4 regions of the Kitasatospora sp. NPDC058478 genome follow, and region 3 is predicted to be linked to each of the others. Evidence: riboswitches for the same ligand, from Rfam matches in the RefSeq annotation. Region 3 holds a riboswitch; each other region holds the start of a gene.

Region 1 (4,235 bases), on a different contig from region 3:
TGATCAGTTCGCTGACCCGGCCGGTGAGGACGAGGTGGCCGTGTTCGGCGCGACGGCCGAGGTCCCCGGTCCGGTACCAGCCCTCGCGCAGCGCGGCGGCCGTCGCTTCCGGCTGGTCGTGGTAGCCCGTCATGAGATTCGGACCGCTGACCCAGATCTCGCCCTCGCCGCCCGCGAGGACGTCGACGCCGCTGTCCGGATCGACCACGCGAACCTCGACCCCGGGTACCGGTAGTCCACAGGACCCGTCGACCCGGGGGCCGTTCGGGCGGGCCACCGCGATCGCGCCGCACGTCTCGGTACTGCCGTAGACGTCGAGCAGCGGCGCGCCGAGCGTCTCCTCCACCGCCCCGCGCAGCTCGGGCGGGCACGGCGCGCCCGCCGTGACGCAGAGCCTCAGCCCGGGCCGCGGTGCGGGGAGCGGGGTGTCCTTCGCCGAGGCCATCAACCGGTGGTACGTCGTGGGGACGCCCGCCAGGACGGTGAACGGCCCGCCGAGGGCGGCGCTCGGAGTGCGCAGCGTGCGCCACAGGTCGCCGGGCGTCAAGGCCTCACCGGGCGTGGGCAGTTCGCCGGCGATCGCGGTGCTCGCGCCGACGGCCGTGGTGCCCAGGATCGCGAGGGAGTGCCCGAAGCTGTGGAACAGCGGCAGCGGCCACAGCAGCCGGTCCTCGGAGGAGAGCCCGAAGAGCGGCGCGTAGCAGGCCGCCACCGACCACAGTGCGCTGCGCTGTGTGGAGAGCACGCCCTTGGGGCGGTGGGTGGTCCCGGAGGTGTAGAGCAGCCAGGCCGGATCGTCGAGCCCCAGGTCGTCGGGGGCCGCGGGCCCGTCGCTCCCGCTCCCGGTCGCGGCCTCGGCTTCGGCCTCGAAGAGGACGGTGCCGTCGGGGGCGTTCGAGGGGATCGGGCCCGCCCCGGTGAGCACGGTGTGCAGGCCGCGGTACGCGGCGCCGAGGCGGTGCAGCTGCGCGAGGTGCGCGGGGTCGGTGATGATGGCCGAGGCGCCGCTGTCCCGCAGGTAGTAGTCGAGTTCGTCGTCGGAGGAGCGGGGATTGAGCAGGACACCGACCGCCCCCGCCCGCAGCACGGCGAGGCAACCCTCCACCAGCTCCACGCAGTTGCCCAGGCAGAGCGCCACCCGATCCCCGCGCCGGACCCCCGCCCGCACGAGCGACCCGGCCAGCCGCCCGGTCCGCCGCTCCAACTCGGCGTAGCTGACACCGCGCGAGAAGTCGTGGAACGCGACCCGGTCCCCCGACCGTTCGGTGTGCCTCCTCAGCAACTCCGGCAGCGGCCGCACCAGATCGTCATACCGCAGTTCACCACTCACGCCCCGGCTCCGACCTCTCGCCACTCGCGACCCACTCCCCCGTCGATCCCCTCCGTACCCAGTAACACACGGGCACAGACCGAGTCCTGCGGACTCGCCGCAGCTGCGCTTGCGGCCGCCGAGGAACCGCGGCACTTCGAGGCAGCAATCAGGCCTCTGACCTGCGGAAACAGCAGCTCTCCAGCCCGGGAGGGCGCGAGGGCACAGCGCCGTGGACTTTGAGCGCTGCCCCCGATACCGCCCTCCCCGTCCGGCGCCCGTGTCAGGCTGGGGGAATGCTCTCCGACTCCGCCGCCCCCAACGCCTGGCACACCCCGGCCGAACTGGCGCCGCTCGACGGCAACGAGGCCTTCCGCGGCACCGATGCCGGGACGGTGCTGGACTTCTGGCGCTACGCGATGCCCGACTTGCGAACCAACACCACCCGGGGCCTGCTCGCGGAATTCCTGGTCCACCGCGCCGTCGGCGCTGTGGCACGCAACATGGAATGGGACAGCTTCGATGTCCTGACGCCTGACGGGCTCAGGATCGAGGTCAAGACCAGCGCCTACCTCCAAGCCTGGGGGCAGCGTCAGCTGTCGGAGATTCGCTTCTCCCGGCTGCGCGGACGCACCTGGACTCCCGAGGACGGTGACGCCGCAGAGCAGTCCTACAACGCGGATGTCTACGTCTTCGCCCTCCATACCGCGCTCACCCACGCCGACTACGACCCGCTCGACATCGGCCAGTGGCGCTTCTACGTTGCTTCCCGTGCTCTCGTGGAGGCCACCGGACAGGCCAGCCTGGGCCTTGCTTCCGTACGCCGGCTGTGTGGCGAACCCGTCGACTACGAGGAGCTCGCGGTCCGGATCTCGGCCTGCTCCCTCCAGTCACCCTCAACTGGCGGAGCCACCGAAGCTGCCACCGCCACTGCGTGACAGCGCGCTGGAAAGCCGGCAGGCCGAACACACACCTCCGTCAAGGCGCTGCCGCTGCCGGCGCTTCGCGTGGCCGGTGGGCGTCCTTGAGCCGGTCAGCACCGACCTGACCACGCCTGATACCTTGCCATCGCCGTGGTGTACGGGAAACCGGTCTGAGTCCGGTGCGGCCCTCGCCACTGTTGCCGCGGAGTTCCGCGGCCCTCGCTGACCGGCTTTTCCAGCGGTCAGGGCCACTGGGCGGGCTGGAAGAGCCGTCCGGGAAGGTCGGCTGCGGCGTGTTGATGCGGAAGCCAGGAGACCGGCCACGGCGCGACATGTTCCACGAGGGTTTTGGAGAACACGTGCCCAGCGGTCTGCTGTATCCGTTTCGATCGATATGTTCCGTTCGTCCCACAGGTCCGATACGTGTCGGCCGGGTGGTCGCGGCCGTCCTGTTCACCGGCGCGCTCGGGGCTTGCACCGGCGCCCCCGCGCCCGCCACGTCCGGCGGGGCGGCCGGAAGTGCCGCGCCGGTGAGCGTGGACAACTGCGGGACGACCGTGACGGTCGGCGCGCCGCCCGCCCGGCTGGTGACGCTCAACGAGGGTGCCACCGAGGTGGCCCTGTCCCTCGGCCTGCAGTCCCGCATGGCCGGTACCGCCTACCTCGACGATTCCGTCCCGGAGAAGTGGAAGGCGGCCTACGACTCCGTCCCGGTGCTCTCCAAGGACTACCCGACGAAGGAGAAGCTCCTCGCGGCCCGTCCCGACTTCCTGTACGCCTCCTACTCCAGCGCGTTCACCGACAAGGTCGCGGGCAGCCGGGACGAGCTGCGCGGCCAGGGCATCCCGTCGTACCTGTCCCCGTTCGGCTGCTCGGACAAGAGCCAGGTGCCGCCGACGACCTGGCAGGCGGTGTGGGGTGAACTGAACGACGTCGCCAAGGTCTTCGGTGTCACGGAGCGGGCCGCCGCGATCCAGCAGCAGCAGGAGCAGCAGCTCGCCCAGTTCACGGCGACGGCCGCGGGCAAGAGTCTGAAGGTCCTGTGGTACGACTCGGACACCAAGTCGCCGTTCGTCGGTGCCGGCCACGGCGGACCTCAGCTCGTGCTCGATGCCGTGGGCGCCCGCAACGTCTTCGGGGACCTGCCCGGTGGCTGGCAGAACGTGAGCTGGGAGAAGGTCGTCGCGGCGGACCCGGACGCCATCGTGGTCGCGGACGCCGGCTGGGACACCGCCCAGTCCAAGATCGACTACTTGGAGAACGACCCGGTGCTGAGCAAGCTCACCGCCGTGCAGCGCAAGGCTTTCGTGGTGGTGCCGTTCTCGGAGTCGACTCCCGGCGTGCGGCTCGCCGACGGTGCCGCCCGGGTGTCCGCAGGGCTGGGCCAGCTGCACCCGGGTTCATGACCACCGAACCCCGCCCCGTCGTGCGGCCCTCCGGTCCGGGCCGCGCGACGGCGGCCCTGGCCATCGGCGCGGCCCTGCTGCTGACCACCGTGCTCCTCGGCCTGGCCGTGGGCTCGCAACCCGAGCCGGTCCGGACGGTGATCGATGTCGTGGCGCGCCGTCTCGGGCTGGGCGGCCAGCACGTCACGCTGCTGGACGACCAGATCGTCTGGCAGTTGCGGCTGCCCCGGGTTCTGGGAGCGGCTGCCACCGGCGCAGGCCTCGCGGTCTGCGGCGCGGTGCTGCAGACGCTGACCGGGAACGACCTGGCCGATCCCTTCCTGCTCGGGATCTCCGACGGAGCCGCCGCAGGCGCGGTCACCGTGATCGTCCTCGGCGTCGGCGTGACCGGCGCCGTGGGCACCGGCGCGGTGGCGACGGCGGCCTTCGCCGGTGCCCTGCTCGCCGCCGCCGTCGTCCTGGCACTGGCCGGCGCCCGCACCCGGTCCCTACCGACCACCCGGACCGTGCTCGCCGGCATCGCGGTGGGGCAGATGTGCGGGGCCTACACCTCGTTCGTCGTGCTGGTCCTCGGGGACCGCAACGCGGCGCGCGGTG
Region 2 (4,235 bases), on a different contig from region 3:
GGCCTGCGGGTCCCGGGCGAGCAGGTCCCGGCCGACCTCCGGCGGCAGGGTGCGGCCGGAGAAACCGACCGCCACCGGGACGCGGGCGGGCTGTTCGCCGTCGGCCCGGCCGTCGCGCTGCAACAGCGCCACGGCGCCCGCGGCCACCACGACCCCGGCCGCGGCCAGGACGGCGGGCTTGCCGCGCAGGGCTCTGGGCAGGGCCACGGACCGCTCCTCCGGTTGCTCGCCGGCACCGGCCCAGGCGGACACAACCGGAACACTCGTGCGAATGACTGCCCCGAGAGCCTGCCACACTCCCCCGGCCCCGGCGAGCGAACCCGCCGGGGCCGGGGTGTCACGGCGGATCAGCCGGCCGCGGCGGCCCCCGGCGCACCCGGCGCGGACGCGGCCTTGGCGCGCTGGAGCAGCTGGCCCTTCACGTGCTCGCCGAAGCCGGCGGCCGCCGCGGTGGCGGCGGCGTCGGCGGTGTTGCCGCCCTTCGCCGAGCCCTCGACCGTGAAGTAGGCGTACCGGCCCAGGGTGTTGTGCGTGTTGGTGCAGCCCGGCGTGGCGCAGAAGGCCGGCGCGCCCGGCGCGACGGCGCCCTTGAGGTGGCCGGTGTAGCTCTTCATCGAGGTCTCGGCCTGGATCTTGTGGTCGAAGACCGCGACGCCGACGGTCACCGCGCTGTCGCCGGAGACGTAGGTCGCCCGGAGCACCTTCTGGCAGCCCTGGTCACCGAGGACCTTGCCGAGCCCGCCGGTCGTCGAGTTCCCGTCCCAGCAGGGCGAGTCCAGCGAGACGAAGGTCCGGTTCCAGGTGGCGCCGTTGACCGTCACCTGGAGTGCGGAGAACAGCGCCCCCGCGTCCTGCGGCGCCGGGTCGGTGGCGGCCTCCCAGATCGGCTTCGACGGGTCGTCCGGCGCGCCGCCCGGGGTGCCGGACGGGTTCCCGCCCGGGGTTCCGGCGGCATTCGGCGCGGCACTCGGTGCGGCGGAGGACGGCCGGTTGGAGGCCGAGGCGGTCGGCCCGGCGGTCGGCTTGTCGCCGTCGCCCTTCGTCAGCAGCACCGCACCGCCCGCGACCAGGCCGCCGACCAGGACGACCGCGACCGCCACGCCGAGGGCCCGCAGCCGGCGGCGGCGCTTGTCGTCCGCCGCGTTGCGGTCCGCCAGCGCCTGCCAGTTCGGCTCGGCGCGCTGCGGCGCCTGGGGCTGCGGGTACGGCTGCGGGTGCGCCTGCGGGTGTCCTTGGGGATGCGTCTGGGGATGCGGCTGGGGGTTCGGCTGCCACTGCGGCGGCAGCTGCTGCCCCGGTTGGCCCGGCTGCGGCAGCGGAGGCTGCCCCGGCGGGCCGGGCTGCGCCACCGGCTGCGCGGGCGGCACCGGAGGCCCGTACGAGGCCGGCGGCGGCCCGAAGCCCCCGCTCGGCGGCAACACCGGACCGGGCACCACCGGCGGCTGCTGACCGTGCGCGTCCCCCGGCCCGGTGGGAGGCGTTCCCTGCGGACCCTGCCCGGGTGCGCCAGTTCCGTCGCTCACGCGCCCCCTCGCTTCGCTCGATGATCGCTTCGCGAAACGCGCCCCTCGGCGCTTCGCTCGCTCATGCGCCCAGATCGTAGGGCATGCCCCCGCCAGCCGGTCCGCCCGGTGACCGTTCCGTATCGAAACCAGGACGCCGGAGCCCGGAACCAAGGCCCCGGGAGCCCGGATCCGAGGCGCCCCAAGGCCACGGCCCGCCCCCTCCCAGCACCCCCGGTTATCGCGCCGACACACCGCGCCGTACTACATGTGGGGTCGCATCAGAGAGACACCACAAGATGTATGCTCAATCCTGCTGTCGATGCAGGGGAACCCGGTGCGAATCCGGGACTGCCCCGCAGCGGTGAGCGGGCGGCTCCAGCAGCCGCACCGCGAGTCCGAGTACCTGCCGACGGTGTGCGCACGGGCCCTCCCGCAGAGGCCGCGCCAGCACGAGAACTACCTTCCGGGCCTCGCGGGCGGGCCGGGGACGCCACTGTCGCGCGACGCTTCCTGCGTACGTGCCGTGCTCCCCTGCCCCGAACGGCCCGGTACCCCCCGATCACCGCCGCCGATCGCCGCCAGGAGAGAGCGCCTTGACCACCGCTGCCTCAGCCACCCTGCCCGCCCAGGGCACCGGCCCCGCCCCCACCGACCCGACGGTCTCCGACCCCGGCGGCGCGCTCCTTCGGCTGCTCACCGACCGCAGCGTCGATCTCCCCCAGGTGGACCCCGGCCATGTCGCCGCCGCCGCGCTGCGCGGCCGCCACGCCGGCTCGGACTTCGCCGAGCTGCGCGGGCTGGCCGTGGACGCCGCCGCGTCGATGATCGCCGAGGACCCCCAGTACTCGAAGCTGGCCGCCCGGCTGCTCGCCCTGGAGATCGTCGACGAGGCGAACAGCCAGGGCTCGCGCTCCTTCGCCGCCTCGATCGCCGTCGGCCACGACGAGGGCCTGATCGGCGACACCACCGCCGCCTTCGTCGCCAAGCACGCCGCCGCCCTGGACGCGCTGATCGACGTACACGGCGACGACCGCTTCGAGTACTTCGGCCTGCGCACCGTGCAGTCCCGCTACCTGCTGCGCCACCCGATCACCCGCAAGGTCATCGAGACCCCGCAGCACTTCCTGCTCCGCGTCGCCTGCGGCCTGGCGGTCGGCGACAGCGAGCAGTCCGTGCGCGAGGTCGCCGAGCTGTACGGCCTGATGAGCCGGCTGGAGTACCTGACCTCCTCGCCGACCCTGTTCAACTCCGGCACCCGGCACCCGCAGATGTCGAGCTGCTACCTGCTCGACTCCCCGCTGGACAACCTGGACTCGATCTACAACCGCTACGCGCAGATCGCCCGGCTGTCCAAGCACGCCGGCGGCATCGGCCTGTCCTACTCGCGCATCCGCTCGCGCGGCAGCCTGATCCGCGGCACCAACGGCAAGTCCAACGGCATCGTCCCGTTCCTGCGCACCCTCGACTCCTCGGTCGCCGCCGTCAACCAGGGCGGCCGCCGCAAGGGCGCGGCCTGCGTCTACCTGGAGACCTGGCACGCCGACATCGAGGAGTTCCTGGAGCTCCGCGACAACACCGGCGAAGAGGCGCGGCGCACCCACAACCTCAACCTGGCGCACTGGATCCCGGACGAGTTCATGCGCCGGGTCAACGCCAACGAGGACTGGTCGCTCTTCTCCCCCGCCGACGTGCCCGAGCTCGTCGACCTGTGGGGCTCCGACTTCGACGAGGCCTACCGCAAGGCCGAGCTGGCCGGCAAGGCCGTGCGCTCCATCCCCGCGCAGACCCTGTACGCCCGGATGATGCGCACCCTGGCGCAGACCGGCAACGGCTGGATGACCTTCAAGGACGCCTCCAACCGCGCCGCCAACCAGACCGCGCTGCCCGGCCGCACGGTGCACTCCTCGAACCTGTGCACCGAGATCCTGGAGGTCACGGACGACTCCGAGACCGCCGTCTGCAACCTCGGCTCGGTCAACCTCGGCGCCCACGTCGCCCCCGGGGCCTCCGTCGACGACCTGCTCGGCGCCATGGACTGGGAGCGCCTCGACGCCACCGTCCGCACCGCCGTGACGTTCCTCGACCGCGTGGTGGACATCAACTTCTACCCGACCACCGAGGCCGGCACCTCCAACTCCCGCTGGCGCCCGGTCGGCCTCGGCGTGATGGGCCTCCAGGACGTCTTCTTCAAGCTGCGGATCGACTTCGACTCCGCCGAGGCCGCGCGGCTCTCCACCCTCATCGCCGAGCGCATCATGCTCACCGCGTACGAGCGCTCCGCCGACCTGGCCGAGCAGCTGGGCCGCCACGAGGCCTACGGCGAGACCCGCGCCGCCCGCGGCGAACTGCACATCGACCACTTCCCGACGGCCGCCCCGCAGTGGGCCGACCGCTGGACCGCGCTGCGCGCCCGCATCGCCGAGACCGGCCTGCGCAACTCGCTGCTGCTGGCCATCGCGCCGACCGCGACCATCGCGTCCATCGCCGGCGTCTACGAGTGCATCGAGCCGCAGGTCTCCAACCTGTTCAAGCGCGAGACGCTGTCCGGCGAGTTCCTCCAGGTCAACCCGTACCTGGTGCGCGAGCTCAAGGAGCTCGGCGTCTGGGACCAGCAGACCCGCGACGCCCTGCGCGAGGCCAACGGCTCCATCCAGGAACTGGGCTGGCTGCCCGCCGAGGTCCGCTCGCTCTACCGCACCGCCTGGGAGCTGCCCCAGCGCGCGCTGATCG
Region 3 (4,235 bases):
CCGCTGCCGTTCGGTCCGATCAGTCCGACCACCTGCCCGGCGGCGGCGTCCAGGGCGACGTCGTGGACCAGCCGGGCACCGGCCAGCTCGACCGAGACGGAGTCCAGGGCGAGATCCATCAGCGGCCTCCGAAGGAATAGCCGCGACGGCGCATCAGCAGCAGGAAACAGGGCACCCCGAGCACCGCGGTGACCACCCCGACCGGCAGTTCGGCGGGCGCCAGCAGGGTGCGCGAGACGATGTCCACCCAGACCAGCAGCAGCGCCCCGGCGAGCGGCGCGACCAGCAGCACCCGGCGGTGCCCGGCGCCGACCAGCATCCGGGCCAGGTGCGGCACCATCAGCCCGACGAAGCCGATCGCCCCGCTGACGGCCACCACCGTGCCGGTGACGGCGGCGGTCACCACGAACAGCTCGCGGCGCAGCCGGTCCGGGTCCACGCCCAGCGAGGCGGCCGTCTCGTCGCCCATGGCGAGCGCGTCCAGCCGGCCGGCGGCGCAGGCCAGGTACGCCAGGCCGGCCAGCACGGTGGTGGCGGCGATCGGCACCGAGCCCCAGGTGGCGCCTCCGAGGCTGCCGAGCAGCCACATCATGGCGTCCCGGGCGGCCTCGCCGCGGGCGGCCGCGAAGACCATCAGCGCGGTGACGGCGGAGAAGCCGTAGGAGAGCGCGGTGCCGGTGAGCACCAGCCGCAGCGGGGTGAGCCCGTAGGCCGTCCGCGCCGCGAGGTAGACCAGCACCATGGCGACCAGCGCGGAGCCGAACGCGGAGGCCGAGATCGCCCACACCCCGAGCGAGGCGAAGGCGCCGAGCAGCAGCACCGCGTTGGCGCCGACGGCCGCGCCGGAGGAGATGCCGAGTACGAACGGGTCGGCCAGCGCGTTGCGCACCAGGGCCTGGACGGCGACCCCGGTGGCGGCCAGCCCGGCGCCGACCACGGCGGCCAGCACGGCGCGCGGCAGCCGGATCTCCCAGACGATCGCGTAGGCGGCGGCCTCCTCCGCCTCCAGCCGTCCGCCCGTCAGCCCGGCGGCCAGCAGCCGCAGGACGCGGGGCAGGCCGATCCCGGAGGCGCCCAGCGCCACGCCGCAGAGCAGCGAGAGCAGCAGGGCGGCGGCCAGGCCGACGGCGAGCGGGAGGGCGGGTATTCGGCGGGCGGGCGGGCTCGTTGCGCCACTGCCCGCGGCTGCGGTGCTGCTCACGGTGCGCCTTGCCTCGGGCCGCGGGTGCGCGGGGGCGGCACCGGTCGGGCGCGGGCCCGGGCGCCATCCCCTCGCAGTCCACGGCGAGTTGTCGGGAGTTCAGCGGCCGGGGGCGATCGGGCTGGCGCGGCCCCGGGGGCCGTGCTCACCGTTGCGGGTCAGCGCCGGATTCACACCGGACTTCCCCCTCGGACGCCCTGGCAGCATAACAGCCACTCAGGCTAGGCAACCCTTACCGGGCTCGGGTGGGGCGTGAACGCACGACCGCCCCCGTCCGGGCTCGCGGACGGGGGCGGTCGGGTGGCGACGCGTCAGGCTCAGGCCTGCTTGGTCTCCCAGAAGATCTTGTCGACCTCGGCGATCAGGTCCAGCAGGGCCTGGCCGGTGGCGGGGTCGGTGGACGCCTTGGCGGCCGAGGCGGCCTTCAGGGTGTCGTTGATCAGCTGGTGCAGCTGCGGGTACTTCTCGAAGTGCGGGGCCTTGAAGTAGTCGCTCCACAGCACCGAGATGTGGTGCTTGACGGCCTCGGCACGCTGCTCCTTGATGATCAGGGCGCGGGTGCGGAAAGCCGGGTCCTCGTTGGCCTGGTACTTCTCCTGGGTGCCCTTGACCGACTCGGCCTCGATCCGGGCCTGCGCCGGGTCGTACACGCCGCAGGGCAGGTCACAGTGGGCGTGGGCGGTGGCGCGCGGTGCAAACAGACGAGAGAACATGGGAGTCCTTCCTTAGATCGTCTTCCCGCGCCCGAGATTACCCTTCCGCCCCCGGGGTTTCGCGATCGGGCGGTGGGCCTAGGGCAAAAGGCGGACCCGGAACCGGGGTAATCCGGACATCGAACGGATCGAACGGGGTGACGGTCCGTACGGCAGACTGGGACCGGTCGGTCCGGGAGGAGGAGTCGTGGCGCGGAGCACGGAACCGGCGGGCACGGAACCCCGGGGGCGGGGCGGCGGCGCGGTGCCGTTCGGGCTGGTCGACGTGGCGGGCCCGTCGATGGTCCCGACCCTGCGCGAGGGCGACCAGTTGCTGGTGCGCTACGGCGCGCCGATCCGGCCCGGCGCGGTGGTGCTCTTCCGGCACCCCTTCCAGCAGGACCTGCTGGTGGTGAAGCGGGCCGCCGAGCGGCGTCCGAGGGGCTGGTGGCTGCTGTCCGACAACCGGCCGGTGGACAGCGACAGCCGCAGCTACGGCCCGGTCCCGGACGAACTGGTGCTCGGCCGGGTGCTGCTGAGGCTGCGCCCGCGCCCGGCCTGGCTGGCGCCGGGGCGGCGGCTGGAGCGGCTGCTGCTGAGCACCCGGCTGGCCCGGGTGCCGGGCCTGGCCCGCCGCCTGGGCGTCTGGGCGGACGAGCTCTGACTCCCTGACCCCCTGGGCCCTGCCCTGCCTAGCCGGCGGCGCCGAGTGCCGCGGCCTCGGCCTCCTGGCGCTTGCGGGCCCGGTACGCGGCGACGTTGGCGCGGGTCGCGCAGCGGTCCGAGCAGTAGCGGCGGGAGCGGTTGGTCGAGGTGTCCAGGTAGGCGTTGCGGCAGGGCGCGGCCTGGCAGATGCCGAGCCGGTCGGCGCCCAGCTCGGTCAGGTGGACGGCCAGGCCCATGCAGGCGACCGCGCTGAAGTGCGCGGTGGCGGTCGGCGAGTTGTCGGCCAGGTGCAGGTGCCAGCGCGGCCGGCCGGCGTCGTCCAGGTAGTCGTGCCCGGAGACCAGCGGGCTGACCGGGTACTCCATCAGCAGGCTGTTCAGCAGGTCGACGCCCCGGATCTCGTCGCCCTCGGCGGCGGCCTCGAAGACCCCGCGCAGCCTGGTCCGCACCGCCCGCAGCCGGGGCAGGTCGGACTCGTCGGCCTGTGCGGCGGCCCGCGAGGAGTCGGAGAACAGGCCGCGCACCGCGTCCACGGACGTCAGCGTGTCGGTGCCGCGTTCGGGCTCCTCGGTGTTCACCAGCCGAACGGCGAGATCGGCGTACGAGGCGAGCTCCACGGAGGTCCTTCCAAAAGGTCGGTAACGGGCTGATTGCGTCCAGCCTATTACCTGGGTGGGGAAAACGTCGGCGCCCGGCAGGAGCAGCCTGCCGGGCGCCGGTCGGTACGGTTCTACAGCACCTTGGAGAGGAAGGCGCGGGTGCGCTCGTGCCGGGGGTCGGTGAGCACCTCGCGGGGGTTGCCGGACTCGACCACCACACCGCCGTCCATGAACACCAGCGCGTCGCCGACCTCGCGGGCGAAGCCCATCTCGTGGGTGACGACCACCATGGTCATGCCCTCCTCGGCGAGGCCGCGCATGACGTCGAGGACGTCGCCGACCAGTTCGGGGTCGAGCGCCGAGGTGGGCTCGTCGAACAGCATCAGCTTGGGCTTCATGGCCAGCGCGCGGGCGATCGCGACGCGCTGCTGCTGGCCGCCGGAGAGCTGGGAGGGGTAGTTCTTCGCCTTGTCGGCGAGGCCGACCCGCTCCAGCAGGACCATCGCCCGCTCCCGGGCGGCGGCCTTGCTCTCGCCCTTGACCTGGACCGGGGCCTCCATGACGTTCTCGACGGCCGTCATGTGCGGGAACAGGTTGAAGCGCTGGAAGACCATGCCGATGTCGCGCCGCTTGACGGCGACCTCGCGGTCCTTGAGCTCGTAGAGCTTGTCGCCCTTCTGCTGGTAGCCGACCAGTTCGCCGTCCACCCAGAGGCGTCCGCCGTTGATCTTCTCCAGGTGGTTGATGCACCGCAGGAAGGTCGACTTGCCGGAGCCGGAGGGGCCGATCAGGCAGAACACCTCGCCCTGCTTGACCTCCAGGTCGATGCCCTTGAGCACGTGCACGGAGCCGTAGGACTTGTGGACGCTCTCGGCGCGCACCATCGGCTGCCCGGTGGCGGCGGCCGGGGTCTTGCTCAGGTCGGTCATACGTGACCACCTCCCTCAAGCCCCGGGACGACGTCGGCGCCGGTCTTCGGGGCGGGCTTCCCGGCGAACAGGCCCCGCAGCCGCTGCACCGGGGTGGGCGGGAGGGTCCGGTTGGAGCCGCGGGCGTAGTAGCGCTCGATGTAGTACT
Region 4 (4,235 bases), on a different contig from region 3:
ACGCCGAGCAGGGCCGCGACCGTGACGGCGGCGACCAGGGCGACGGCGGCGTGCGCCCTGCGGCCGGTCGGGCGGGCGGGTGCGGGGCCCAGGAGGGCCTGGACGCGCTGGGGCACGGGGCCGGTGTTCACGGACAGCAGGGGCCCGGCGGTTCGGCGGGCGGACGGCGATCCGGCCAGGGCCGCCCGGGCGATGGCGGTCGCGGCGGTGCGCCGGTCGGCGACCGCGGCGGCGGCCTGCTCGTCGGCCCAGCGTTCCAGGTGGTAGTCGAGGTCGGCCCGCAGCCGGGCCAGCGCCGGGTGTACGGCGGCGGCGAGGTCGACGGCGGCGGACAGCAGGTGGTGGCGCCCGCGCAGGTGGGCGCGCTCGTGGGCGAGGAGCACCGCGCGCTCCGCCGGGCCCAGCGCGCTCAGCATGCCGGCCGAGACGACGACGCGGCCGGGGCGCCCCCGGTGGCCGGGCAGGGCGAAGGCCTCGGCGTCCTTGCCCGCGACCACGAGCAGGTCGCCGTCGCTCGTCGCATCAGCGGTCAGGCCCCAGGCGCGGGCGAGGAGCACGCGGTGCCCGCGCCACCGCAGCGTCAGCCGTACGGCCTGGACGGCCAGCGCGGCCCCGGCAGCGCAGGACACCGGCACCACGGCCGGCCACCGGGCGACGACGCCGGACAGCGGCAGGTGCTCCAGGCCTGCCAGGAACGGGACGTGGAACAGCCCGGCGAGTGCCGCGACGGTGCCGCCCGCCAGCAGGACGGCCGCGCCCGTGAGTACGAGCGAGGCCTCGCGCGGAGGGAGCAGCAGGGCCAAGCGGCGTGCGGCGGGCGCCGCGGCCCAGGGGAGCAGCAGGGCCAGGGCGACGACCGTCAGGATCAGGCCCATGCGTCGTCCTCGGGCCCGGGCCTGCCGGAGTCCGCCGCGGTCGCGGCCCTGGCCCCGGTCTGGGCCCCGGTCTGGGCCCCGGTCTGGGCCTCGGCCTCGGCCTCGGTCTGGGCATCGAGGAGCAGGCGGCGCAGCACGTCCTCGTCGTCCTCGGACAGGGAGGAGACGAACCGCTTCAGCACGAGGTCCCGCTGGGGTTCCTTCTCCAACTCCCGGCGCATGCGCCCGGCCGCCAGTCCGGCGGCGTCCTCCACCGGGGCGTAGGCGAAGGACCGCGCGGGGCGGCTGCGGACCAGGGTCCCCTTCTCGTGCAGGCGCGTGAGGATCGTCGTCACGGTGGTGCGGGCCAGCCCGTGGTCCAGCGCCTCCTTGACCTGCTGGGCGGTCAGCGGCTCGCCGGCCGCCCACAACACCGCCAGCACGTCCGCGACCAGTTCCCCGTGCGGACGCCTGGCGTCCCGACCGACCCTCACATCGTTCTCCCTGTCCCGACACTCCCGGAAGGCACACTCCCGGCAGGCGCACCTCCGGCGCCGACAGCGGTCGGCGGCCGAGGCCTGCCCGCGCCGGTATGGCGAAGATGGGCCCGGCCTGTGTTGCTTAGGTGTGCCTCAGCTAACTTTACGGGCTCGTGGCCCCGCGCTGCCGGGCGCCTGATTTGCGGACACCGTCCGGTCACGTGCCGCTCGGCGCGGTGGAAAGCCGATGGCGCAACGCGCGTGCGGGCCTCTGGACTTACTAGGACGTCCAACTATATGGTCGACGGCAGGTCCGCGGTGTCAGGGAAGCCGGTGTGAGTCCGGCACGGTCCCGCCACTGTGACCGGGGAGTTCGTCCTCGCAAATGAAGGCCACTGGCAGCCAGCCGGGAAGGCCTGGGGGCGTGCGGTGATCCGGGAGTCAGGATACCGGCCGCGGGTGTTCCGTGTTTTCCACGAGGATGGAGACGACACGCATGACTCCGGGCTGCTCCCGCTCCACTGCCGCTCCTGGTCGTCCCGTGCCCACGGCCGCCGGGGCCCCGACGCCCTGACGTTCCGTTCCGCCGCCGCACGCCCGTGTCGCGGGGCGCACCACCGTGCGCCCGCCGACCGGCGGCGGCCTCCGATCCTCCTCCTCTCCCCACCCCTGTCGAGAGAAGGAACCCGATGGTCCGAGAACTGACCCACTTCGTCGCCGGCAAGCCCACCGCCGGCACCTCCGGTCGCTTCGGCGACGTGTACGACCCCAACACCGGCCGGGTGCAGGCCCGGGTGCCGCTGGCGAGCCGGGCCGAGGTCGAGGCGGTGATCGCCGACGCCGCGCAGGCCCAGCCCGCATGGGCCGCGTGGAACCCGCAGCGGCGCGCCCGCGTCCTGCTGCGCTTCCTCCAACTCGTCGAGCAGGAGAAGGAGGAACTGGCCCGGCTGCTGTCCGCCGAGCACGGCAAGACCGTGGCCGACGCCCACGGGGACATCCAACGCGGCCTGGAGGTCGTGGAGTTCGCCGCCGGCATCCCGCACCTGCTGAAGGGCGAGTTCAGCGACAACGCGGGCACCGGCATCGACGTGTACTCGATGCGCCAGCCGCTCGGCGTGGTCGCGGGCATCACGCCGTTCAACTTCCCCGCGATGATCCCGCTCTGGAAGGCCGCACCCGCCATCGCCTGCGGCAACGCCTTCGTCCTCAAGCCCTCGGAGCGCGACCCCTCGGTGCCGCTGCGCCTCGCCGAGCTGTTCCTGGAGGCCGGGCTGCCGCCGGGCGTGCTGAACGTGGTCAACGGCGGCAAGGAGGCCGTCGACACCCTGCTGGAGGACCCGCGGGTGCAGGCGGTCGGGTTCGTCGGCTCCACACCGATCGCCCAGTACGTGTACGCCACCGCCGCCGCGCACGGGAAGCGGGCGCAGTGCTTCGGCGGCGCCAAGAACCACCTGGTCGTGATGCCGGACGCCGACCTCGACCAGGCCGCGGACGCGCTGATCGGCGCCGGCTACGGCTCGGCCGGCGAGCGCTGCATGGCGATCTCGGTGGCCGTCCCGGTGGGGGAGGAGACCGCCGACGCCCTGGTGGCCAAACTGGTCGAGCGGATCGCCGCGTTGAAGGTCGGGCGCTCGGACGACCCGGCGGCGGACTTCGGCCCGCTGGTCGGCGCCGACGCGCTGGAGCGGGTCCGCGGCTACCTGGACCTCGGGGTCGAGGAGGGCGCCGAACTCGTCGTCGACGGGCGGGACTTCCGGCTGGAGGGGCACGAGGACGGCTACTTCCTCGGCGCCTCGCTGTTCGACCGCGTCACGCCCGACATGCGGATCTACCGGGAGGAGATCTTCGGCCCCGTCCTGACCGTGCTCCGCGCCGCCGACTACGAGGAGGCGCTGCGCCTGCCCGGCGAGCACGAGTTCGGCAACGGCGTGGCCGTCTACACCCGGGACGGCGACACGGCGCGGGACTTCGCCCGCCGGGTGAACACCGGCATGGTCGGCGTCAACGTGCCGATCCCCGTGCCGGTCGCGTACCACACCTTCGGCGGCTGGAAGCGCTCCGGGTTCGGCGACCTCAACCAGCACGGGCCGGACTCGATCCGCTTCTACACCCGCACCCGGACCGTCACCTCGCGCTGGCCCTCCGGGGTCAAGGAGGGCGCGAGCTTCACCATCCCGACGATGGGCTGAGGGCGCCGTGCACGACCTCACAGAGGACCAGCTCGCCATCGCGGCGACCACCCGGGCCTTCGCCCGCGAACACCTGGCGCCGAACGCGGTCGCGTGGGACCAGGCCAAGCACTTCCCGGTGGACGTGCTGCGCAAGGCGGCGGACGTCGGCCTGGCCGGTGTCTACGTCCGCGAGGAGTCCGGCGGCTCCGGGCTCACCCGCGCCGACGGCGTGCTGGTGTTCGAGGCGCTGGCCACCGGCTGCCCGTCCATCGCCGCCTACCTGTCCATCCACAACATGGTCGCCTGGATGATCGACCGCTACGGCGACGACGCCCAGCGCGCCCGCTGGCTGCCGGGCCTCAGCGCCATGGCGACCCCCGCCAGCTACTGCCTCACCGAGCCCGGCGCGGGCTCGGACGCGGCGGCACTGACCACCCGAGCCCGCCGGGACGGGGCGCACTGGGTCCTCGACGGCGTCAAGCAGTTCATCTCGGGCGCAGGGGCTTCCCAGGTCTACCTGGTGATGGCCCGCACCGGCGGACCGGGGGCCGGCGGGGTGTCCGCGTTCGTCGTCGAACGCGACGACGCCGGCGTCTCGTTCGGGCCCGACGAGAAGAAGATGGGCTGGAACGCCCAGCCCACCCGCCAGGTGCGGCTGGACGGCGTCCGGCTCCCGGCCGACCGCCTCCTGGGAGCCGAGGGCGAGGGCTTCCGGATCGCCATGAACGGGC

What was found. Region 3 has a riboswitch for cobalamin ahead of ACFWPT_RS35680 (FecCD family ABC transporter permease). Riboswitches for the same ligand answer to the same signal wherever they lie in the genome.
Region 1: linked by a shared signal. The riboswitch ahead of ACFWPT_RS31035 (ABC transporter substrate-binding protein) and the one ahead of ACFWPT_RS35680 (FecCD family ABC transporter permease) in region 3 are both predicted to bind cobalamin.
Region 2: linked by a shared signal. The riboswitch ahead of ACFWPT_RS32250 (ribonucleoside-diphosphate reductase subunit alpha) and the one ahead of ACFWPT_RS35680 (FecCD family ABC transporter permease) in region 3 are both predicted to bind cobalamin.
Region 4: linked by a shared signal. The riboswitch ahead of ACFWPT_RS07110 (CoA-acylating methylmalonate-semialdehyde dehydrogenase) and the one ahead of ACFWPT_RS35680 (FecCD family ABC transporter permease) in region 3 are both predicted to bind cobalamin.

Annotation. Positions count from the first base shown of each region.
Region 1 is NZ_JBHXML010000066.1:42,292-46,526, reverse strand. It holds gene ACFWPT_RS31045 (type I polyketide synthase) at 1-1,330, opposite strand, end outside; gene ACFWPT_RS31040 (hypothetical protein) at 1,606-2,247, shown strand; cobalamin riboswitch at 2,367-2,572, shown strand; gene ACFWPT_RS31035 (ABC transporter substrate-binding protein) at 2,667-3,638, shown strand; gene ACFWPT_RS31030 (iron ABC transporter permease) at 3,635-4,235, shown strand, end outside.
Region 2 is NZ_JBHXML010000071.1:39,607-43,841, reverse strand. It holds gene ACFWPT_RS32260 (glycoside hydrolase family 26 protein) at 1-207, opposite strand, end outside; gene ACFWPT_RS32255 (hypothetical protein) at 348-1,367, opposite strand; cobalamin riboswitch at 1,789-1,931, shown strand; gene ACFWPT_RS32250 (ribonucleoside-diphosphate reductase subunit alpha) at 2,123-4,235, shown strand, end outside.
Region 3 is NZ_JBHXML010000088.1:19,674-23,908, reverse strand. It holds gene ACFWPT_RS35685 (ABC transporter ATP-binding protein) at 1-119, opposite strand, end outside; gene ACFWPT_RS35680 (FecCD family ABC transporter permease) at 119-1,201, opposite strand; cobalamin riboswitch at 1,291-1,430, opposite strand; gene sodN (superoxide dismutase, Ni) at 1,519-1,914, opposite strand; gene sodX (nickel-type superoxide dismutase maturation protease) at 2,102-2,557, shown strand; gene ACFWPT_RS35665 (CGNR zinc finger domain-containing protein) at 2,586-3,176, opposite strand; gene ACFWPT_RS35660 (amino acid ABC transporter ATP-binding protein) at 3,290-4,087, opposite strand; gene ACFWPT_RS35655 (amino acid ABC transporter permease) at 4,084-4,235, opposite strand, start outside.
Region 4 is NZ_JBHXML010000009.1:23,162-27,396, forward strand. It holds gene ACFWPT_RS07100 (M48 family metalloprotease) at 1-875, opposite strand, end outside; gene ACFWPT_RS07105 (BlaI/MecI/CopY family transcriptional regulator) at 866-1,348, opposite strand; cobalamin riboswitch at 1,615-1,806, shown strand; gene ACFWPT_RS07110 (CoA-acylating methylmalonate-semialdehyde dehydrogenase) at 2,023-3,522, shown strand; gene ACFWPT_RS07115 (acyl-CoA dehydrogenase family protein) at 3,530-4,235, shown strand, end outside.